Regions from separate parts of the Pseudomonas allii genome, predicted to be linked through region 3. Evidence: predicted binding sites of a transcription regulator. Region 3 holds the regulator's gene; each other region holds the start of a gene.
What was found. Region 3 encodes FliA, which starts transcription of late flagellar genes. Its sites were predicted from a motif close to CTAAAGTTTNNNNNNNNNNNGCCGNTAA; they were not measured.
Positions count from the first base shown of each region.

Region 1 (7,856 bases), 1.6 Mb from region 3:
CGTTGCCGGAGTTGGTGGAGTACCTGACCTTTGGCAAAAGCCAGCAAGCCTTGCTCGGTTAGAGGTGTGGGAGGGGGCTTGCCCCCGAGGGCGGAGTGTCTGCCAGCTCATCTGTGACTGACCCATTGCTATCGGGGGCAAGCCCCCTCCCACATTTCCTGCCGCGGGGGCTCCTGCCGAATCATCCGCTTCATCTTTGCCTCAAACGCCCAGGTCAGGCTCACCGCCGCGCATGCCAGGCCCAGCGCCAGGCCCCACCACACGCCGGTCGGTCCCCAGCCCAGGGTGAAGGCCATCAGCCAGGCCGACGGTGCGCCAATCAACCAATAGCAGCCCGCGCCGATCAGGAAGGTGGTCTTGGCGTCCTTGAGCCCGCGAATGCAGCCCATGGCGATGGTTTGCACGCCATCGAACAGTTCGAACCAGGCGGCGACGGCCAGCAGGCTGACGGCCAGGACGATCACGTCGTGGAACGCCGGGTCGTTGTGGTCGATGAGCAGGCCGATCAGCGGGTCGGAATAGAGCCACAGCACGCCAGCAAACCCCAGCATGATCGTCGCGCCAAAGCCGATGCCGACGCGCCCGGCCAGGCGCGCCTGCAGCAACTGCCCGGCGCCGTAGTGCTGGCCGATGCGCATGGTCACCGCGTAGGACATTCCCGCAGGCACCATGAACGCCACCGACACAATTTGCAGTGCAATCTGGTGCGCGGCCAACTGCGTACTGCCCATGGTGCCCATGCACAGCGCCGCAAACGCAAACAACCCGACCTCCACCGCATAGGTGCCACCAATCGGCAGGCCCAGCCGCCACAGTTCACGCAGGTACTGAGTGTTGAGGCGTAGCAGGCCGGTGCTCAGCGGGTAGGCCGCGTAGGTCCGGTTGCTGCGGATGTACCACATCAGCGTCAGCGCCATGCCGTTGGCGACGATGGCTGTGACCAGGCCGATGCCCATCAGGCCAAGCTTGGGCAGGCCGAACATGCCTTCGATCAGCGCGTGGTTGAGCAGGTAGTTGATTACCGTACCGCCAAGGCTGATCACCATCACCGGCGTCGCCTTGCCGATTGCACTGGTAAAGCCACGCAGGGCCATGAAACTCAGGTAACCGGGCAGGGCGAACGGCAAGATTGTCAGGAATTGCCCGGCCGAATGCACGTTGGTCTCGGTCTGGCCAAACATCAGCAGCACTGGCTTGAGGTTCCACAGCAGCAAACCGGCCGCCAGGGCCATCAGCCAAGCCAGCCAGAGTCCGGCCTGGGTCAGGCGTGTGGCGCCTTCGATATCGCCCGCGCCGTGACGGATGGCCACCAGGGTGCCCACGGCGGCAATCACGCCGATGCAGAAAATCGCCACGAACGAGTAGGTCGCCGCGCCCAGGCCGCCACCGGCCAAGGCTTCGGGGCTCAGGCGCGCCATCATCAGGGTGTCGGTCAGCACCATCAGCATGTGTGCCAACTGTGAGGCAATCAACGGCCCTGACAGCCGCAGAATGGCCCAGAGTTCGGTACGTGCCGGATGTTGCATGATCATCACGCTCGAAAAGTCAGAGGGTTGGGGAAGGCTTGATTCTCGACGCTCTCGGCTCATTGCACAAAAGGATTAAAGCGATGCTGTGCATGACTTAAACTCATGTCTGCTGATCTGCTAGGGTGCGGTATTGCTCTGTAGGAATTTACCGATGTCTCGACGTCTTGCTCCGCTGTATGCCTTGCGCGCATTCGAGGCCGCCTCTCGGCACAATTCCTTCACCCGGGCAGCGGAGGAGCTCTCCATCACGCAAAGTGCGGTGAGCCGACATATCCGCACGCTGGAAGAGCATTTCGCCTGTCGCCTGTTCCAGCGCAGTGGTCGCACCTTGCAGCTCACCGAAGCGGCACGCCTGCTCTTGCCGGGCGTGCGCGAAGGTTTCGCCGCGCTGGAACGGGCCTGCCATACCTTGAACGCCGAAGACGACATCCTGCGCATGAAGGCACCGTCGACCCTGACCATGCGCTGGCTGCTGGCGCGGCTCAGCCGCTTCCGCGCGTTGCAGCCAGGCAATGAGGTGCAACTGACCAGCGCGTGGATGAGCGTGGACGAGGTGGATTTCAACCAGGAGCCCTTCGACTGCGCGGTGCTGCTGAGCTACGGGCACTTCCCGGCGGACTGGGAGGCCAGCTACCTGTTTCCGGAGCTGCTGATCCCGGTAGGTGCGCCGAACCTGCTGGAGGACGGGCCCTGGGATGCCGCCCGCCTGGCCACCGCGGAATTGCTGCACCCCACGCCCGACCGTCGCGATTGGCGCAATTGGTTGGAGCGCATGGGGTTGTCATCCCAGGTGTCGCTCAAGGGCGGGCAGGTATTCGATACCCTCGAACTGGGCATGATCGCCGCTGCGCGGGGCTACGGTGTGTCCATGGGCGATTTGCTGATGGTGGCCGAAGACGTGGCCCAGGGTCGATTGAGCCTGCCCTGGCCAACGGCGGTGGCCAGTGGCGAAAACTACTACCTGGTATGGCCGAAAACCCGCCCCGGCGGTGAGCGTTTGCGGCGCTTGGCGGAGTTTCTGCAGGCGGAAGTCAAGGCGATGGAATTGCCTCAGGTCGAACGCCTCGAGTGAGGGGCGACAGACTGCTTGTGCAATCGTTTGCGTGATACCCCTGCGGATCGCTCAAGTATTGCCTCGGCTCGCCGAAGTAGGTGTGTTGGAACCATCGTACACCAACGTTTCCCACTGGATAATTTGCCGAGCAACGCTATGAGATCAGGATGATCCTGGCCTCGGCCAGGAGCCGTCATGTCTCAACCTCGCGCCCGGATAGCCTCCCAGTTAGGCCTGGCATTAGCCGTGATTCTGGCTGTCGTCATCAGCGGCAGCACCGTGTTTGCCTTGCGTTCCCTCGACTCCGCCAACCTCGCTACCCGCGAGGAGCACCTGGCCAGCGAGGCACGTTTGCTCGCCGACCAACTCAACACCTTCCACAGCACCTTGCGCGAAAGTACCCAGCGTTTGAGCGGGCTGTTTGAAAAGCGCTTCGGCGCTGGCTTGAGCGTGCATGCGGACCAGCTTGTGACCGTGGCCGGTGTGCAGACGCCTAGCCTGTACCTGGGCAATCAGGTGTTGAACAACAACTTCAATGAAGTGGATGAGTTCAAGCAGATGTCCGGCGGCGTGGCCACGGTATTCGTGCGCAGCGGCGAAGACTTTATCCGCATCAGCACCTCGTTGACCAAGCAGGACGGCAACCGCGCCATCGGTACGGTGCTGGATCGCCAGGGCCCGGCCTACCAGCGGGTGCTCAGCGGGCAGACCTATATCGGTCGGGCGGTGTTGTTCGACCGCTCCTACATGACCCAGTACAGCCCGGTGCGCGACAGCAGTGGGCAGGTGATCGCGGTGTTGTTCATCGGGTTCGACTACACCGATGCGCAGAATGCACAGTTCGACAACCTCAAGCGGTTCCGCATCGGCCAGACCGGCTCCCTCGCCTTGCTGGATGAACAGAAGCGCTGGCTGGTGCCGCCGGCGGGCGTGCAGGCGCTGGATCAAGCCGTGCTCGTGATGCTGGACCTGGCCAAGACGCCGGGCACAGGACGCTTCTGGGCAGACAAAAACGAAGATTTCTACAGCGTGTCGGTGCCTTTCGAAGGCGGGCCGTGGGCCGTGGTCGCGAGCATGCCCAAGGCTGAGATCCGCTCGGTGACATGGGACGTCGGTATCCGCCTGGTGATCGGCAGCGTGCTGGCCATGCTGCTGGCGGTCGGTGCAACGGTGTGGTTGCTGCGCAGCAAGCTGGCGCCGTTGGGCGACCTGGTGCGCCAGGCCGAAGCCTTGGGCGCGGGCGACTTGAGCGCACGCTTGAATGTGTCCAGTCATGACGAAATCGGCCAACTGGCGCGCAGTTTCAACCAGATGGGTGAAGCGCTGTCGACCATGGTCTCGCATATCCGCAAGGCGGCCGAAGAGGTCAACAGCCGTGCGCAGGCGCTGTCCGGTTTGTCCGGTGGCGCCTATGAAGGCATGGAGCAGCAGTCCGGCGAGATCACCAGTATGGCCGGCGCGGTGGAAGAGTTCAGCGCCACCTCGCTGAACATTGCCGACAACATGGGTAGCACCGAACGCCTGGCCCAGGAAAACGCCCAACAGACCCGCATCGGGCGCAACTCGATGCAAGAGGCGTCGTCATCCCTGGAACACATCGCCACTGCGCTCAACAGCACGGCCACGGTGATCAACACCCTGGGCCAACGCTCCCAAGAGATCGGTGGAATCGTCGGCGTGATCACCTCGATTGCCGAACAGACCAACCTGCTGGCGCTCAACGCCGCCATCGAGGCCGCCCGCGCCGGTGAACAAGGCCGTGGGTTTGCCGTGGTCGCCGATGAGGTACGGAACCTGGCGTCGCGTACCCGCGAGGCCACTGACGAAATCTCCGGAATGATCCAGAGCATCCAGCAGGAAACCGGCAACGCCATCAGCACCATGGAGCGCGGCAATGTGTTGATGCAGGAAGGCCTGTCGCGTAACGCTGACGTGGCGTCGGCCCTGGCGCGTATCGACGAGCAAAGCCGCTCGGCCGGTCAGCAGTTTGCCGCGATCACCACCGCCACCCAGGAACAGAGCAGCACCGCGACCTTGCTCAGCAGCAACCTGCAGAGCATCGCGCTGGCCAATAGCGAGCAGCGGGAAGTGGTGTCGAACCTGGCGATTACCGCCAAGGAACTCGAAACCCTGGCGGCGGGCTTGCGGCATGAGGTGGACCGGTTTCGTTGAGGCCTAGCGGTCGCCCAGGCCTGGGTCAACGCGCTTGCCGATGTCCTTCAGGCGCGCCAGTTGGTCGACCATGCCGGGGGCTTCGTCCATGCTGGTGACGAAGGTCCACAGGTAGGTCATGACCGCGTAGATATGGCCGGCCTTGACTGCGGGTGACAGCGCCAACTGGCTGATGGCGACCACAAACAGCAAGGCGGCCAGCGTGCCGAGAAACAGGTACGCAGCCGCCTCGCGATCCGACAGCCAGATGCGCAGGCGTGAAAGGACCCGGTAATGGCGCCGCAGGGTTGGTGCGCCGACTTTTTCCACCAGGCCGATTTCTTTTTCCAGCCGGTTGTTTAGCCGTTCATGCAGCTCCTGGTTGCGCCGGGCAAAGCGTGGCAACAACGTGATGCACAGCACCAGTGCGCCCAGGCACGCCAGGCCTACCCAGGGCTCGATTACGATCAACATCACCGCCGCGCCAATAATCGACACCAGCGCCGTGGCGATGATCGGCACATGCTTCTCAAAGAAGTCGACGAACTCCCGGGCGAGCACCACCCGCGCCGCCGATTTCGACGTGCTGTGGTTCTGCAGGCGTTGATTGAGGATCACCGGCACCGCCAGATCGGCGTAAATCCGCGTGAAGGTTCGCGTATCCAGCGCCCGGCGTGCCGCGCCGACCACCCAGAATGCCAGGACCACGGCGGCGTAGAACAGCGCGTTGCCGGCGTCGCCACGGATGATCGCGTCCACCGCAAACCCGGCAAACAACGGGTAGGCCAGTAGCAGCGCGTTCTCCAGCGCGACCAGCGACAGCGTGGCGGACAGCTTGCCGGGATAGGCTTTGGCGATGGCCTTGAGGGTCTGGCCGGCGGATTGCTGGCCGATTTTCTGGCTTTCTTCAATCAGGATTTGAGGGGTGACGGATGTCATGGATGCACCAAAGGGGTGGTAGACGCTATGATTGAGCGACTGCTCAAGTATCCTTGAGCGATCGCTCAAAAAGCAAGCGCCGCTTATCTGCGGCGTCGAAAGGAATTGCCCATGTCGCGTAACGACCGTAAAGACCAGATCATCGCCGCCGCCCTGGAGCTGTTTCGCAGCAAGGGTTTTGCCGATGTGTCCACCCGCGACCTGGCCGAACATGCCGGCCTGTCCCGCAGCCACGTCTATCACTATTTCAGCGATTGGAAGGAACTGCGCCGCGAAGCCTTCGTGCGGTTTGCCAATGAGCAGTTGGACGAAGTGCGCGCGCCCCTGGCAGAAGCAGCGCCCCTGGACGCCTTTGTGGGGTTTTTGCGTGACTGCCTGCCAAGTACCGCCGATGCAGGGTGGGCACTGTGGCTGGATGCCTGGGACGAAGCGATGCAGGACCCGGAAATGGCCCAGGCTTACCTGGCGATCAACGCCCAATGGCAACGCATGCTCGCCGAGGTGATCGAGCGGGGTGTGGCTGCCAACGTCCTGCGTTGTGACTCGCCACAACGCGCTGCCCGCCAGATCTTTGCCGTGGCGATGGGCTATGCCGACGACCTGATGCTCAAACCCTCCATGGAATCGGCCGAAGCGGCCTTGGATGAAGTGATGGAAGTGGCGCGCCTGCTGTTGGACTTCCCAGACGTACCCTAGCCGACAGCCGCGGGCCGATACTGCAACGCTTCCGCCAAGTGCGGTCGAGTGATGCTCTCGGTGTGCTCAAGGTCGGCCAGGGTACGCGCCACTTTGAGCAGGCGATGGGCCGCGCGCAGGGAAAGCGTCAGCCGTTCACAGGCGGTTTCCAGCCAGCCTTCATCGGTTTTTGTCAGCTTGCAGTGCTTGCGCAGCCCCGGCAGATCAAGGAACGCATTCGCACAGCCCTGGCGTTGCTGTTGGCGATCGCGGGCCTGGGCGACCCGTGCCGATGCCTCGGCCGTGTTATCGCCCGCCTGCTGGGTTGGATTCAATGCGGTGGTTTCTCGCGCCACAGTGAGGTGCAAGTCAATACGGTCCAGCAAGGGGCCGGAGAGCTTGTTGCGATAGCGCTGAACCTGCTCCGGCGTGCAGCGACAACGCCCGCTGGGTTCGCCCATGTACCCGCAAGGGCAGGGGTTCATGGCGGCTACCAGTTGGAAGCGAGCCGGGAAGCTGACGCGATCGCGGGCGCGGGAGATGACGATGTGGCCCGATTCGAGAGGCTCGCGCAGTACCTCCAGCACCTTGCGGTCGAACTCCGGCAATTCATCGAGGAACAGCACGCCGTGATGGGCCATGGTGATTTCTCCAGGCTGCGGTTTCGACCCGCCGCCCACCAATGCCGGACCTGAGGCAGAGTGGTGCGGCTGGCGAAACGGTCGGTGTGGCCAGTGACTCAGCGGCGCCAGGCTGACGACCGACTGGATCGCCGCCACTTCCAGGGCTTCCTGCTCGCTCAACGGTGGCAACAACCCCGGCAGGCGACTGGCAAGCAGTGTCTTGCCGGTGCCGGGCGGGCCGCTGAACAGCAGGTTATGCGCGCCCGCCGCCGCGATCAGCAGTGCACGCTTGGCGGCGAGCTGGCCCTGTACTTCGCTCAGGTCCGGGTATGGCTTGTTCAGGTACAGCAAGCCGTCGGATTTGTAGGGCTCTATAGGCTGATGCCCATTCAGATGCGCCACCACCTGCAGCAAATGATCCACCGCGATCACCTTCAACCCCGAGGCCAGGCACGCTTCCTCGGCATTCGCCCGAGGCACTATCACGGTGCGCCCGGCCTTGCGCGCCGCCAATGCCGCAGGCAACACGCCTTTCACTGCACGCACCTCGCCGGACAGCGCCAATTCTCCCAGACATTCCACGTCGTCGAGCATCAAGGCTGGCACCTGCACGCTGGCCGCCAGGATGCCCAACGCTATCGCCAAGTCAAAGCGCCCGCCGTCCTTGGGCAGGTCGGCGGGCGCCAGGTTGAGGGTGATGCGGCGGGCAGGGTATTGCAGGGCGGAGTTGAGAATGGCGCTGCGCACGCGGTCCTTGCTTTCCTTGACGGCGGTTTCCGGCAAACCCACCAGGGTGAGGGATGGCAAACCGTTGGCCATGTGCACTTCGACGGTGACGGCAGGGGCTTCGACGCCGATCTGGGCGCGGCTGTGGACGATGGCGAG
Region 1 covers NZ_AP039450.1:6,354,754-6,362,609, reverse strand. The annotation lists gene ACZ445_RS29340 (putative bifunctional diguanylate cyclase/phosphodiesterase) at 1-62, shown strand, start outside; gene ACZ445_RS29335 (NorM family multidrug efflux MATE transporter) at 129-1,532, opposite strand; gene ACZ445_RS29330 (LysR substrate-binding domain-containing protein) at 1,681-2,601, shown strand; gene ACZ445_RS29325 (methyl-accepting chemotaxis protein) at 2,779-4,755, shown strand; gene ACZ445_RS29320 (ABC transporter six-transmembrane domain-containing protein) at 4,759-5,673, opposite strand; gene ACZ445_RS29315 (TetR/AcrR family transcriptional regulator) at 5,785-6,369, shown strand; gene ACZ445_RS29310 (YifB family Mg chelatase-like AAA ATPase) at 6,366-7,856, opposite strand, start outside.
Region 1: ACZ445_RS29325 (methyl-accepting chemotaxis protein) is a predicted target of FliA. The motif match lies at 2,652-2,679, and genes of this name have one in related genera.

Region 2 (7,856 bases), 350 kb from region 3:
TTGATGATGCTGATTGGCTCCGGCCTGCTCAGTACCTACCTGGCCTTGCGCCTGGCGGCCGACCATGTTGACAGCCTGTGGGTCGGTGCACTGATGGCGGCCAACTATTTTGGCCTGGTGCTGGGCGGCAAGATCGGGCACCGCCTGATCGCACGGGTCGGGCATATTCGCGCTTATGCAACCTGCGCCGGGATTGTCGGCGCGGCGGTGCTGGGGCATGGCCTGATCGACTGGCTGCCGGCCTGGATCGTGCTGCGGATGATCGTGGGCCTGGGGATGATGTGCCAGTACATGGTCATCGAGAGCTGGCTCAACGAACAGGCCGACGCCAAGCAGCGCGGCGTGGTGTTCAGTGGCTATATGATCGCGTCCTACCTGGGGCTGGTTCTCGGCCAGTTGATCCTGGTCATGCACCCTCAGCTTGGCCTCGAACTGCTGATGCTGGTCGCACTGTGCTTTGCGCTGTGCCTGGTGCCGGTGGCCATGACTCGTCGTATTCACCCGGCGCCCCTGCATCCGGCGCCGATGGAGCCACGTTTCTTTATCAAGCGCGTCCCGCAGTCGTTGAGTACGGTGCTGGGGGCAGGGGTGATCGTGGGCTCATTCTACGGCCTGGCGCCGCTCTATGCCTCCCAGCAAGGGCTATCTACCGAACAGGTGGGTCTGTTCATGGGTAGCTGCATTTTTGCCGGCTTGTTGGTGCAGTGGCCGTTGGGCTGGTTGTCGGATCGTTATGACCGTGCGCTGCTGATCCGTTGTTTTGCCCTGTGCCTGGCGGTGGCTGCATTACCGTTGGCGATAATGACCCAGGTGCCGCTTGAAGTGTTGTTCGTGGCGGGCTTCCTATGTTCGTTGGTGCAGTTCTGCCTGTATCCACTGGCGGTGGCGTTCTCCAACGACCATGTGGAAGGTGACCGTCGCGTGTCACTAACGGCGATGCTGCTGGTGACCTACGGTGTCGGTGCGAGTATCGGGCCGTTGCTGGCCGGTGTGGTGATGAAGGTGTTTGGCAGTCACATGCTGTATGCGTTTTTCAGCCTGTGTGCGCTGATCCTGGTGTGGCGGATTCGGCCGAAAGCCGTGACCAACCTGCATCAGGTGGATGACGCGCCGCTGCACCACGTGGCAATGCCCGACAGCATGTCCAGCTCGCCGTTGGTAGCCTGCCTCGATCCACGGGTGGACGAGGCGGTGGTGCAGGAGCAAATGCAAACCGCCGCGCCGGAACCCGATCCGGAAACGGTCACATCGGTCGACGAGCCGCTCTTTGAGGGGCCGCCTGAGCCGCCGGGCCCGGACGAGCATCCTCATGACTTGAGCAGGGCGCGCCCCTGAATGCAAAAACGGGCAGATCCCCTCAGGATCTGCCCGTTTTTTTTGCCACGATCTTTAAGGTTAAAAATCGTCGTCTTTATCAAAGCGCCGTGCTTCGCGTTGCAGTTGGTACACAAAGCGTTCTACCTGGCGCTGCACCAGGCCACTCATATTGTGGAAGCGCACGCCGGCGAAAGTGGTGTTGATCTTCTCTTCGAAGTGCAGGTACCGCAGTTCGACCGAGGTAGTCATGCTGCCAAAGGGTAGGGCGGCGATAAAACGGTCGTAGACCTGGCCCAGCTGCAGGCGCTCGGAGATGTCTCCTTCAAAGCGCAATTTGCAGCCGGTAGCGGAAATATCCAGCAGTTTGCCGCTGATCGGGGCCTTGAGCTTCTCGCCACCCAGTTCGATGTTCACCAGTTGCGCCAGCTTCAGGGCTGCGCGAAAGGCATTGCGACGCTGGTGGTAGACTACTTCGTCGGGCAGGCTGCCGGTGTAGATGCGGTGGCCGTCTTTTTCGCTGATGCTCAGGTTGCCGTTGCTGTCCCACGCCACGCGTACGCCGTCGTGGAAACCTTCGATACGGAAGGGTTCACCGTTTTCGAGGTAGCGTTCACCGTCGCGGGGGATCATTTCATCCAGGGCCAGGGTGCCGCTGTCCCGATTGACGTCCACCAGGTAGCTCTGGAAGCGCTGGCTGCGTTCGTGGAAGGTGATGATCAGCGGGTCATGGCTATCTTGCAGCATGCGCAAGGTACTGGCGATTTCCAGAGGCGTGGTGAGGACCTTGGGTGGCTGCGGGGCATCTTCCGCATTAAGGGCGTTGAACACGGTTCTTCCATCTCCAGACAAAATACGACTACACGCAAGAGCAGGCATTCTGCCAGTATGTGGCGCGCCTTGGATAGGCCGCGCTGTAAACCGGCGTCAGGCTTGGCTGCGGGTGCTTGGCTTGACCAGGCGCGAGGTGGAGCCCTGAGCGTTGTAAAGCGCTGGAGGCTCTCCGCCGTGAAGTATACGCAACTGGTTGGCGGTCGTGGCTTGCTGAAGCTGGATCGACTGACCGTTGAGTTGGTTGGCTTCCTGGCACTGGGTGAGCAATAGGTTGAGTGCTTTGCTCTGGGCCAGTAGTTGATCGCCGACCGAGGAGTGGCTGGCCAGCTGCGCGAGGCCATCATGGTCGGCGGGCAGGCCCAGGCTGACGAGGATCTCGCTGCGTTTTTTGCCGTGCTGTTCCAGCAGGACAATCAGCGATTGCTTGCGCGCCAGAATTTCTTCCAGCAGGGGCATGTCCCGGCCGTAAAGGGCCAGGGATTCTTCCCTGAGCAGCTCGAGCAGCAATTGCGTCGGTGCTAGATCATAAATGATCAGTTGAAGCAGGGTTTCGTCGTGATGCATGGCTGGCCTTGGGGTTTAAGCGTCCAAAAGCCCGGCGCAGGCCTTTGCCTAGCGCTCGGCTTCGAAATTAAGCAGCTTGCTGGCTACACGGTTGCTGTCGACTTTATAGCTGCCATCGGCGATTGCCTGTTTCAATTCGGCCACACGGGCTTTATTGACTACCGGTTGATCGCGCAGCGAGTCAGTGACCTTCTGCAACTGTTGAGCCTCATTGCTCAGGTGTACGGATTCCCCGCTCTGGCTGGCCTGTTCTGCCTTGGCGGGCAGTGGCTGAGCCTTGGCTTCTACGCTGTCCTTGGTGCCGACAGTGCGCGTAGGTGCCGACGTTGTCGGGGTGCTATTTAAACGGCTGAAATCGATGACCATGATCAAAAAACCTCTGGGTATTTGGACGCTTGCCATGTTTTCGGCCATATCCGGACAAACTTTAGGCTCGAATGACAATAAACTGCACCGGCCGGCATCCAACCGACAGTGTAGGAAAAGCTGGCGTCTGATACCAGTGGTCTATAAAGCCACCTCCACTTGACCGGGAGCCGTGACACGCGCCTTGATCACACGGTTGGAGTTGAGATTCTTCACGCGTATCTGTTCGCTCATGCCGCCGTTGGACAAGGCTTCCCCCGGCATTTTGACCTGCAGCGCGCCACTGCTGGCGGAAATCACTACCTGGTCACCTTTGCGAATCACCTCGGCCTGCTCCAGGTGCACCAGGGTGATGACCTGATCGGTGACCACTGGTCGGGTCAGTTTCTGCCCGACGGCCTGGTCGAGGGAGGTCAAGTAGCCCTGGCTGATCATGCTGATGTCGCGTTCGCGCAGCACCACGTCCTCAAAACCGATAATGCCCGTGCGTTTAAGTGGGCGGGCAACCACCACCACATCGCGGAACAATTTGACCTGGGCGGGCACGAACACCGTCCAGGGCGAGGCGCCGTCGCAGCGCACCTTCACCGTTACGCGACCGATGGGTTGGGCGGGGCTTTCCAGGGTGGCTGTCAATTCCTTGTCGCACATGGGCATGCGCAGGCGCGGGTCCAACTGGTTGACCTGGATTTCGTAACGCCCCGGCGTCTGGGTGGTCGCCAGATAATCTTCTACAGTGAACTCAAGAAAGCCCTGGGTGACGCCGATAAGTAGATCAGGCAAGGTGACGTTATCTGCGCGGGCCGTGGCGCCCAGGCCCAAGGCAAGCAGTGCCAGCGGCGCGCAGAGCAGTCTGCAATACCGTGTCAGGTGGAGGCGTCGGGAAACTGTCGTTTTAATATCCATGACCAATAAATAGCAAAGCTCGTGCCGTTTAGTGTTGGGTGCGCGTCACTGCCCTTATAGGTATGGCCGAAGGTTTTAGCGTGGGAGTCAAGGCATGGCAGGAGTAATGGATTCAGTAAACCAGCGCACACAGCTGGTGGGGCAGAATCGCCTGGAGTTGTTGCTTTTTCGCCTGGATGGCAAGCAGCTGTATGGCATCAACGTGTTCAAGGTGCGGGAAGTGCTGCAATGCCCCAAGCTGACGATCATGCCCAAGTCCAGCCCGGTGGTGTGTGGCGTTGCCAACATCCGTGGCGCGACGATCCCGATTCTTGATCTGGCCCTGGCCACCGGTTCCGCCGGTTTGCAGGACCGCGAAAGCCCGTTCGTGATCATTACCGAGTACAACACCAAGACCCAGGGTTTCCTGGTGCGCTCGGTGGAGCGCATCGTCAACATGAACTGGGAGGAGATCCATCCGCCGCCCAAGGGCACCGGTCGTGACCACTACCTTACGGCGGTGACGCGGGTCGACAACCAGTTGGTGGAAATCATCGACGTCGAGAAAATCCTCGCCGAAGTGGCGCCTACCTCCGAATCGATCTCGGTGGGTGTGGTGGACGCCGAAACCGCGCACAAGGCAGTCTCACTGCGCGTGCTCACGGTGGACGACTCGTCCGTGGCGCGCAAGCAGGTGACCCGTTGCCTGCAAACCGTCGGCGTTGAAGTAGTGGCACTCAATGACGGGCGCCAGGCGCTGGACTACCTGCGCAAGCTGGTGGATGAAGGCAAGAAGCCGGAAGAAGAATTCTTGATGATGATTTCCGACATCGAGATGCCGGAAATGGACGGCTATACCCTCACGGCCGAGATCCGCAACGATCCACGCATGCAAAAATTGCATATCATCCTGCATACTTCGTTGTCGGGTGTATTCAACCAGGCGATGGTCAAGAAGGTCGGTGCCGATGACTTCTTGGCCAAATTCCGTCCTGATGACCTGGCATCCCGGGTTGTCGACCGGATCAAGGCAGCAGATCACAGCTAAGGTGTTTCCCTTGGCGGTCATACGATTTTAGAGGCGGTATCAGTGTCTACAGGTAATTTGGATTTTGAACAGTTCCGGGTCTTCCTGGAAAAAGCCTGTGGCATATTGCTCGGTGAAAACAAGCAGTACCTGGTATCCAGCCGTCTCAACAAACTGATGGAGCAGCAGGGCATCAAGTCGTTGGGTGAGTTGGTGCAGCGCATCCAGGGCCAGCCGCGCAGCGGGCTCAAGGAAATGGTGGTCGATGCCATGACCACCAACGAAACCCTGTGGTTCCGCGATACCTACCCGTTTGAAGTGCTCAAGAGCAAAGTGCTGCCGGAAGCCATCAAGGCCAGCCCCGGCCAGCGCCTGCGCATCTGGTCGGCCGCCTGTTCCTCGGGGCAGGAACCGTACTCGATTTCGATGTCCATCGATGAGTTCGAGCGGACCAACATGGGCCAGTTGAAGGCGGGGGCGCAAATCGTGGCCACCGACCTGTCCGGCACCATGCTCACCAACTGCAAGACCGGTGAGTACGACAGCCTGGCCTTGGGGCGTGGTTTGTCCCAGGAGCGCCTGCAGCGTTACTTCGACCCGAAAGGGGCTGGACGCTGGGCGGTCAAGGCGCCGATCAAGAACCGTGTGGAATTCCGCTCCTTCAACCTGCTCGACAGCTATGCCAGCCTGGGCAAGTTCGACATGGTGTTCTGCCGCAACGTGCTGATCTACTTCTCGGCCGAAGTGAAGAAAGACATCCTGTTGCGCATCCACGGCACGCTCAAGCGCGGTGGTTATCTGTTCCTTGGTGCTTCTGAGGCGCTGAACGGTCTGCCGGACCATTTCCAGATGGTGCAGTGCAGCCCGGGGATCATCTACCAGGCTAAATAAAGCTGCGCGGTAAAAAATGTGGGAGGGGGCTTGTTCCCGATGACGGTGTGTCAGTGATCGATGTATCAACTGAACCACTGCCATCGGGAACAAGCCCCCTCCCACATTTGTTTTGCGGCAAACCGCAGTAAAGCGGCAACCCTCATTGCCGCTTTACTGGCGCCACGCGGAAACCGCTTGCCGCTTTTCTGGCATTGCCGCCGGCAACCCCCTCCGAAACCCTTGATATACGGGCCTGCGCAAGATTGGCATGCACCTTGCTATAACCCTGTTAACGAAAAGCAGGTCAGCCCTTGAAGGTTTCCGCCATGAGCATCAGCTTCGATAAAGCGCTCGGTATCCACGAACAAGCCCTGGGCTTCCGCGCCCAGCGTGCCGAAGTCCTGGCCAACAACATTGCCAACGCCGACACCCCGAACTACAAGGCTCGGGACCTGGATTTCTCCGCCGTGCTCGCCGCACAGCAGGACAAGACCAAGAACGGCACCTTCGCCTTGAACATGACCAATAGCCGTCATATCGAAGCGCAAGGCCTGAGCAATGGTGACGAGTCGTTGCTGTATCGCACGCCGATGCAACCGTCGATCGACCAGAACACCGTCGACGCCCAACTGGAGCAATCGGCCTACGCCGAGAACTCGGTGAACTTCCAGGCCAGCTTTACCCTGCTCAACAGCAAATTCAAAGGGCTGATGTCAGCCCTGCGTGGAGAGTAAGCCATGTCCCTGTCCAGTGTTTTCAATATTGCCGGCAGTGGCATGAGCGCGCAGACCACGCGCTTGAACACCGTCGCCAGTAACATCGCCAACGCCGAGACCGTGTCTTCGAGCATTGACCAGACCTACCGCGCCCGCCACCCGGTGTTCGCCACCATGTTCCAGGCTGGCCAGAACGGCGGCAGCGATTCACTGTTCCAGGACCAGGGTGCCGCCGGCTCCGGCGTGCAGGTGCTGGGTGTGGTCGAGGATCAAAGCAACCTCGAAGCCCGCTACGAACCCAACCATCCCGCCGCGAACGAAAAGGGTTATGTCTATTACCCCAACGTCAACGTGGTCGAGGAAATGGCTGACATGATTTCCGCCAGCCGCTCGTTCCAGACCAACGCGGAAATGATGAACACCGCCAAAACCATGATGCAGAAGGTCCTGACCCTGGGTCAGTGATAAGGGGCGCCAAACAATGGCCATCGTTGATACGTCAAACAATACGCCGGTCCAGGACCTGTTCAACTCCAAGGTCAAGAACGCCCAGGACAACAGCAGCGTCAGCGACGCCGCCAACAAGGCGACGGGCAAGCAGGCGTTGGGCAAGGATGCGTTCCTGCAACTGCTGGTGACTCAGCTGAAAAACCAGAACCCGCTGTCGCCGCAAGACAACGGCGCGTTCGTGGCGCAACTGGCGCAGTTCAGCAGCCTGGAAGGCATCAACACCCTGAACGACTCGGTGAATGCGATCTCCACCAACTTCAGCTCGTCCCAGGCATTGCAGGCGTCGTCGCTGGTCGGACGCTCGATCATCATCCAGACCGACAAGGCCATGGTTGATACGAGCAAGAGCATGACCGGTTCTGTGGCGGTGACCTCGGCGGTGGGCAACGTCTCCGTCAAGATCACCGACAAAGACGGCAACGTGGTGCGCACCATCGACATGGGGGCCCAGAGCGCGGGCACCCAGAACTTCATCTGGGATGGCAAGAACGACAAGGGCGAGGTCGCTCCAGCGGGCACCTACACCTTCAACGCCACCACCAAGAACGACAAGGGTGACTCGGTTGCCCTGGCCACTTCGCTGCCAGCGACGGTAACGAGCGTGACCCTGAGCAAGACCGGCGGCGAAATGCTGCTGAACCTGGCTGGCGGCATGGGCAGCGTCAAGCTGTCGCAAATTCAGACTATCGGTACATAGAGCCGGCTAAATACGGCAGAGGGAGAGAAACATGTCTTTTAACATCGGCCTTAGCGGCCTCTATGCGGCC
Region 2 covers NZ_AP039450.1:5,097,876-5,105,731, reverse strand. The annotation lists gene ACZ445_RS23280 (MFS transporter) at 1-1,335, shown strand, start outside; gene ACZ445_RS23275 (flagellar brake protein) at 1,396-2,145, opposite strand; gene ACZ445_RS23270 (flagella synthesis protein FlgN) at 2,242-2,712, opposite strand; gene flgM (flagellar biosynthesis anti-sigma factor FlgM) at 2,761-3,078, opposite strand; gene flgA (flagellar basal body P-ring formation chaperone FlgA) at 3,220-3,984, opposite strand; gene ACZ445_RS23255 (chemotaxis protein CheV) at 4,079-5,011, shown strand; gene cheR (protein-glutamate O-methyltransferase CheR) at 5,054-5,881, shown strand; gene flgB (flagellar basal body rod protein FlgB) at 6,190-6,597, shown strand; gene flgC (flagellar basal body rod protein FlgC) at 6,601-7,044, shown strand; gene flgD (flagellar hook assembly protein FlgD) at 7,061-7,786, shown strand; gene flgE (flagellar hook protein FlgE) at 7,818-7,856, shown strand, end outside.
Region 2: flgM (flagellar biosynthesis anti-sigma factor FlgM) is a predicted target of FliA. The motif match lies at 3,116-3,143, and genes of this name have one in related genera.

Region 3 (7,856 bases):
GATACAAGACCCTTGGAGAAGAAAACAAGGTGGCGTTCGATGTGGAGCAGGGGGAAAAAGGCCCACAGGCGGTGAACGTACGAGTGGTGGTGTGAACGCTTCTGTCATTTTTCAAAAAAACATCGTAAACCTGTCAATTATGACAGTAGATCTTCTGGTTGTTCGTACGCTTAGATAAAGGGGTGTTGCTGCACAAGGGGTGCGGTGACGTGAATGATTAAAGGAGAGCCATCATGGCATCAGGAACCGTTAGTGTATCTGACACAAATCAACTCTATGCCGTTATCACCCCCGATGAAGGAGGGGGCGATCTGACTGTATATAAACAAACACTCATAGATGCTGGGCTGACGGATCTAAGACCGGGGGAGAGAGTGTACTTTGACGTTCATGACGGCCAAGTTACGCGTATCAGACGCGCTTAGGTAATAGAAATCTTCACCGGTATTCCTCTTAAGCAAAAGTTGGAAGGCTTCTTGCAATACCGCCTTCAGGACGCCCAACTGCGTCAAAACTTTGCTTCAAAGGACACGAGGAATACTGGTGGATCGCTCTCAAATGCTCGGCACGGCGCGCAGCACCCTGACTGACCTCTCGCGGGGCAATCTGGGTGTGCCGTTGTTGTTGCTGGTGATGCTGGCAATGATGATGTTGCCGATGCCGCCGTTCCTGCTCGACGTGTTCTTTACCTTCAACATTGCCCTGTCCGTCGTGGTGCTGCTGGTCTGCGTGTATGCCCTGCGGCCGCTGGATTTTGCGGTATTCCCGACCATCCTGCTGGTGGCCACCTTGCTGCGCCTGGCGCTGAACGTGGCGTCCACCCGCGTGGTGATGCTCCACGGTCAGGACGGCCATGCCGCCGCCGGTAAGGTGATCCAGGCCTTCGGCGAGGTGGTGATTGGCGGTAACTACGTGGTCGGTATCGTGGTGTTCGCGATCCTGATGATCATCAACTTCGTGGTGGTGACCAAGGGCGCCGGGCGGATTTCCGAGGTGAGCGCACGGTTTACCCTTGACGCCATGCCCGGCAAACAAATGGCCATCGACGCCGACCTCAACGCCGGCCTGATCGACCAGAACCAGGCCAAGACTCGCCGCTTGGAAGTGGCCCAGGAAGCCGAGTTCTACGGTTCCATGGACGGTGCCAGCAAATTCGTGCGCGGTGACGCCATTGCCGGCCTGCTGATCCTGTTCATCAACCTCATCGGCGGCATGGCCGTCGGTATCTTCCAGCACGGCATGACCTTCGGCGATGCGGGCAAGGTGTACGCCTTGCTGACCATCGGTGACGGTTTAGTGGCGCAATTGCCATCACTGTTGTTATCCACAGCAGCGGCGATCATGGTGACTCGTGCGTCGGGCTCCGAGGACATGGGCAAGCAGATCAGCCGGCAGATGTTTGCCTCGCCCAAGGCCCTGGCCGTGGCGGCGGGCATCATGGCGATCATGGGCATCGTGCCGGGCATGCCCCACGTATCGTTCCTGAGCATGGCGGCCATGGCGGCGGGTGCTGCCTACCTGTTCTGGAAAAAGCAGAATGCGGTCAAGGTCCAGGCCCAGCAGGAGATTGCACGCCAGCAGGAACTGCTGCCATCCCCGGCCCGCGCCCAGGAAACCAAGGAGCTGGGCTGGGATGACGTGACCCCGATCGACATGATCGGCCTGGAAGTGGGCTACCGCCTCATCCCGCTGGTGGACCGCAACCAGGGCGGCCAGCTGCTCGCGCGGATCAAGGGCGTGCGCAAGAAGCTGTCCCAGGACCTGGGCTTCCTGATGCCCACCGTGCATATCCGCGACAACCTGGACCTGGCGCCCAGCGCCTACCGCCTGACCCTGATGGGCGTGATCCTGGCCGAAGCCGAGATCTACCCGGACCGCGAACTCGCGATCAACCCGGGGCAGGTGTTCGGCAGTCTCAACGGCATTACCGCCAAAGATCCGGCTTTTGGCCTGGACGCGGTGTGGATCGAAATCAGCCAGCGCAGCCAGGCGCAGTCCCTGGGTTACACGGTGGTGGACGCCAGCACCGTGGTCGCCACCCACCTCAACCAGATCCTCTACAAGCACTCCCATGAGCTGATCGGCCACGAAGAAGTCCAGCAATTGATGGGGTTGCTTGGCAAAGCCTCGCCAAAACTCGCCGAAGAGCTGGTGCCGGGCATCCTGTCGCTGTCGCAGCTGCTCAAGGTGTTGCAGGCGCTGCTGGCCGAACAGGTGCCGGTACGCGACATTCGCAGCATTGCCGAGGCTATCGCCAACAATGCCGCCAAGAGTCAAGATACTGCCGCCCTGGTGGCCGCGGTGCGCGTCGGATTGTCGCGCGCAATCGTGCAAAGCATTGTAGGGCTTGACTCCGAGCTGCCTGTGATCACCTTGGAACCCAGGTTGGAACAAATATTGCTCAATAGTATTCAGAAGGCAGGACAAGGCCAGGAAGAGGGCGTTCTGCTGGAGCCAAGCATGGCTGAGAAGCTGCAGCGTTCGTTGATCGACGCCGCGCAGCGCCAGGAAATGCAAGGCCAACCGGTGATCCTGCTGGTGGCAGGCCCGGTCCGAGCGATGTTGTCGCGGTTTGGACGCCTGGCAGTACCGAATTTGCACGTTTTGGCTTATCAGGAAATTCCTGACAACAAGCAAGTGACTATCGTCGCGACAGTAGGGCCCAACGGCTGAGGGTAGTGGGTTATGCAAGTGAAGCGTTTTTTCGCCGCCGATATGCGTCAGGCCATGAAACTGGTTCGTGATGAGCTGGGCGCCGACGCCGCGATTATCGGAAACCGTCGTATTGCCGGCGGTGTCGAGCTGACGGCTGCCCTGGATTACACACCTTCGGCCCTGGCGCCGCGCGTACCGAACATGGAGCTCGAAGACGAGCTGCGCAAGACCGCTTCGCGCATTGTTTCGGCCCAGGCCGAACTGAGCATGCGTGGCGACAGCGATGCCAGCACCAATCGCCAGTTGTTCGCCGGCCTGCCGTTGACCGCTGCCGAGCCGCTGGTGGAGCCGACCTTCAAAGAGCCGCCGCGTCCTGCTGCGCCAGCCCCGGCAGCGGCGGTTGACCAGCGGGTGTTCGATTCAATGCGCTTTGAACTCAACGGTTTGCGTGAGCTGCTCGAAGTGCAGTTGGGCTCGCTGGCCTGGAACCAGTTGCAAGGCAGCAAGCCGCAACAGGCCAATCTGTGGCGACGCCTGCAACGCATCGGCCTGTCCGGCCCGTTGTCCCGCGACCTGCTGGCCCTGACCACCGAAATCGAAGAGCCTCGCCAGGCCTGGCGCATGTTGCTGGCCCATCTGGCGCGGATGATCGTCACCCCGGAGATCGAACCCCTGGAAGAGGGCGGTGTGATCGCCATGGTCGGCCCCGCCGGCATGGGCAAAACCACCACCCTGGCCAAGCTGGCGGCGCGTTACGTGCTCAAGTACGGCGCGCAGAATATCGCGCTGGTGAGCATGGACAGCTACCGTATCGGTGCCCAGGAACAGCTCAAGACCCTGGGCCGCATTCTCAATGTGTCGGTGACCCATGTCGACCCGGGCCAGTCCCTGGCCAATGCCCTCGACCCGCTGCTGCGCAAGCGCGTGGTGCTGATCGACACCGCCGGCCTGCAAGCCAGCGACCCGGCCTTGCGCATGCAGTTGGAAAGCCTGGCCGGGCGTGGCATCAAATCGAAAAATTACCTGGTGCTTGCAACCACCAGCCAGAAACAGGTTCTTACCGCTGCGTATCATAGTTACAAGCGCTGCGGCCTGGCCGGTTGCATCCTCACCAAGCTCGACGAAACCGCGAGCCTGGGCGAGGTGTTGAGCCTGGCCATCAGTCATGAGTTGCCGGTCGCCTACCTGACCGACGGGCCGCGGATTCCGGATGATCTGCATCTGCCGCGCCGTCATCAGTTGGTCAGCCGTGCAGTCAGCGTGCAAATGCAAGACGAGCCTAGCGAGGAAGCGATGGCCGATATGTTCGCCGACCTCTACCACAACCCGGCGAAGCGGGTAGGTTGAGGACGGTATGAACACCGTGAAATGTATCTACATCGATGGTCTGCAAGCGATTCACGCGGCCAAGCCATGTAGCCTGCGTCTAAGCAAGACAAGGTAAAGAAATAAAATGGGCAGCATGCATCCCGTACAGGTGATCGCGGTGACCGGCGGCAAAGGTGGCGTCGGGAAAACTAACGTGTCAGTGAATTTGTCCCTGGCCCTGGCAGAGCTTGGCCGTCGCGTCATGCTGCTGGATGCTGACCTGGGGTTGGCGAACGTCGACGTTCTGCTGGGGCTGACGCCCAAACATACCCTTGCCGATGTGATCGAGGGCCGCTGTGAGCTGCGCGATGTGCTGCTGCAGGGGCCTGGTGGCATCCGCATCGTCCCGGCCGCCTCCGGCACCCAGAGCATGGTGCACCTGAGTCCGGCGCAGCATGCCGGGCTGATCCAGGCGTTCAGTGACATCGGCGACAACCTCGACGTGCTGGTGATCGACACCGCCGCCGGGATCGGCGAGTCCGTGGTCAGCTTTGTGCGCGCTGCGCAGGAAGTGTTGCTGGTGGTCTGCGATGAACCCACCTCGATCACCGACGCCTACGCCCTGATCAAACTGCTTAACCGTGACTACGGCATGAACCGCTTCCGCGTGCTGGCCAACATGGCCCAGAGCCCGCAGGAAGGGCGCAACCTGTTCGCCAAGTTGACCAAGGTCACGGATCGTTTCCTCGATGTCGCCTTACAATACGTCGGCGCAGTTCCCTACGACGAGTGTGTGCGCAAGGCTGTGCAAAAGCAGCGTGCAGTCTACGAAGCATTCCCTCGTTCCAAGTGTGCACTGGCGTTCAAGGCTATTGCCCAGAAGGTCGATACCTGGCCGTTGCCCGCCAACCCCCGGGGGCATCTGGAGTTTTTCGTCGAGCGATTGGTGCACCAGACGAGCGCAGGACCCGTGCTATGACAGCGACCGGCTACAACGCGTATAAGAAATCTGCCCGTGACAGCCAGGGTGAATTGATCGAGCGCTACGCGCCCCTGGTCAAGCGCATTGCCTATCACCTGCTGGCACGCCTGCCCGCCAGCGTGCAGGTCGAAGACCTGATCCAGGCGGGTATGATCGGTCTGCTCGAAGTGTCGACCAAATACGACGCGAGCAAGGGGGCGAGTTTCGAGACGTATGCGGGCATCCGCATCCGTGGCGCGATGCTCGATGAAGTGCGCAAAGGTGACTGGGCGCCGCGTTCGGTACACCGCAACACACGCATGGTCAGTGACGCAATTCGCGCAATTGAAGCAAAAACCGGTCGCGACGCTAAAGATCACGAAGTTGCGGCCGAACTCCAATTGAGTCTCGACGATTACTACGGGATTTTGAACGATACCTTGGGCAGCCGCCTGTTCAGTTTCGACGACCTGTTGCAGGACGGCGAACATGAAGGGCTGCACGAGGACGGCGCGAGTGCTCATATGGAGCCATCGCGTGACCTGGAAGATGAGCGTTTCCAGGGAGCGTTGGCGGACGCGATTGCCAATTTGCCGGAGCGTGAGCGGCTGGTGTTGGCGCTGTACTACGACGAAGAGCTGAACCTCAAGGAAATCGGTGAGGTCCTGGGTGTCAGCGAATCGCGGGTCAGCCAGTTGCACAGCCAGTGCGCAGCCCGCTTGCGGGGGCGTTTGGGAGAGTGGCGAGCGCGCTGAACAGGCAGTGTGGGGACACTGCAGACGATACCGCGAGGGCAACCGGCCTTCGCGGGTTCGACCCGTGGTGCCCCCGGCAGTCCTTTTTGTGTAATGCCTGTTGATTGAAATGGCGCGTCCAGGTGCTGGGCGCGTTTAAGACTGCTTGGAGGTCGAATTGGACAAGAACATGAAAATCCTCATCGTTGATGACTTCTCAACGATGCGGCGGATCATAAAAAACCTGTTGCGTGACCTTGGGTTCACAAACACGGTCGAGGCGGATGACGGCATTACGGCCATTCCGATCCTCAACAGCGGGAGCATCGACTTTCTGGTAACAGACTGGAACATGCCGGGCATGACCGGTATCGACTTGCTGCGCCACGTGCGCGCTGACGAAAAGCTGCGCAGCCTGCCTGTGCTGATGGTCACCGCCGAAGCCAAGCGTGAGCAGATCATCGAAGCCGCCCAGGCCGGGGTCAACGGTTACGTGGTCAAGCCATTCACGGCATTGGCCTTGAAAGAGAAGATCGAAAAAATCTTCGAACGCATCCACGGCTAATGCCATCGCGGGGGAGCTATGGAGCATAAAGAAACGTCACAGGGAGACTTCGAGTCGACCCTGAAAAAGCATGCTCACCAGTTGGTCGACAGCCTTGAAAGAGGCCAGTTCGGCGACGCGGTGCAGTTAATCCATGAGCTCAACCAGACCCGTGACCGCGGCCTGTATCAGGAAGTGGGCAAGCTCACACGCGAGCTGCACAGTGCGATCGTCAATTTCCAGATTGACCCGCACATGCCCCAGGCCGAAGAAATCTCGCAAATCACCGATGCCACCGAACGCCTGTCCTATGTGGTCAGGCTGACTGAGGCGGCGGCCAACCGCACCATGGACCTGGTGGAAAACGCCACGCCCCTGGTCAACGGCATGGCCACTGAAGCCCAGGCCCTGAGCCACGACTGGGGCCGCTTCATGCGCCGGGAAGTGGGGGCCGAGGAGTTTCGCGAGTTGGCGCGTCGGGTCGACGGTTTTCTGTCACGCAGCGAGCAGGAAAACCGTACGGTTTCCAGCAACCTCAACGACATTCTGCTGGCCCAGGATTACCAGGACCTCACCGGTCAGGTGATCAAGCGTGTGACCCAGTTGGTCACCGAAGTGGAAAGCAACTTGCTCAAATTGGTGCTTATGGCAGGCCAGGTTGACCGTTTCGCCGGCATCGAACATGACCGCGAAGCGATCCTCTCGGAAAAAGATCCACAAAAACATCTCGCCAAGGGTGAAGGTCCGCAGATTCATGCCGATAAACGTGAAGACGTTGTATCGGGTCAAGATGATGTCGATGACCTGTTATCCAGTTTAGGCTTCTAAGGAGCACCCACATGAGCTTCGGCGCCGATGAAGAAATCCTTCAGGATTTCCTTGTAGAGGCCGGCGAAATTTTAGAGCAGTTGTCCGAGCAACTGGTCGAGCTGGAAAGCCGACCGGATGATGCGAACCTGCTCAATGCAATTTTTCGCGGTTTTCACACTGTAAAAGGGGGCGCCGGCTTCCTCCAGCTCCATGAGCTGGTGGAGTGCTGCCACATCGCCGAGAACGTGTTCGACATCCTGCGCAAGGGTGAGCGTCACGTTGATTCGGAGTTGATGGACGTGATTCTCGAAGCACTGGATGCGGTCAACGGCATGTTCAGCGAGGTGCGTGAGCGTGCCCCGATCACGGCGGCTACCCCGGAACTGCTGGCCGCCCTGGCGCGCTATGCGGAGCCTGCCGACACGTCGGCCGCACCGATGGTTGAAGCCGCACCGGAGCCTGTGGTTGAGGCCGAGCCGGATGTGACCGACAGCGAGTTCGAACAGCTGCTCAACTCCCTCAGTGCCGTCAAGGCCGAGGCGGAGGCACCGGCTGCGCCGGTCGCTGCACCGACCAGCGAAGACATCACCGACGCCGAGTTCGAATCGCTGCTCGACCAGTTGCATGGCAAAGGCCAGTTCGCGGCCGACGCCGTGGCACCTGCTGCTGCCGCTGCGGATGCACCGGCGGCCAGCGCCAGCACCGACATTACCGACGATGAATTCGAGGCATTGCTCGACCAACTGCATGGCAAGGGCACCTTCGCGGCCGACGCCTTGCCGGAAGTCGCCGCCACGGCTGCGGCACCGGCTGCTGCCAGCGCCGCTCCTGCGGGCGATGGGCT
Region 3 covers NZ_AP039450.1:4,745,784-4,753,639, reverse strand. The annotation lists gene ACZ445_RS21640 (cold-shock protein) at 1-95, shown strand, start outside; gene flhA (flagellar biosynthesis protein FlhA) at 559-2,673, shown strand; gene flhF (flagellar biosynthesis protein FlhF) at 2,686-4,002, shown strand; gene fleN (flagellar synthesis regulator FleN) at 4,109-4,942, shown strand; gene fliA (RNA polymerase sigma factor FliA) at 4,939-5,679, shown strand; gene ACZ445_RS21615 (chemotaxis response regulator CheY) at 5,849-6,223, shown strand; gene ACZ445_RS21610 (protein phosphatase CheZ) at 6,242-7,030, shown strand; gene ACZ445_RS21605 (chemotaxis protein CheA) at 7,042-7,856, shown strand, end outside.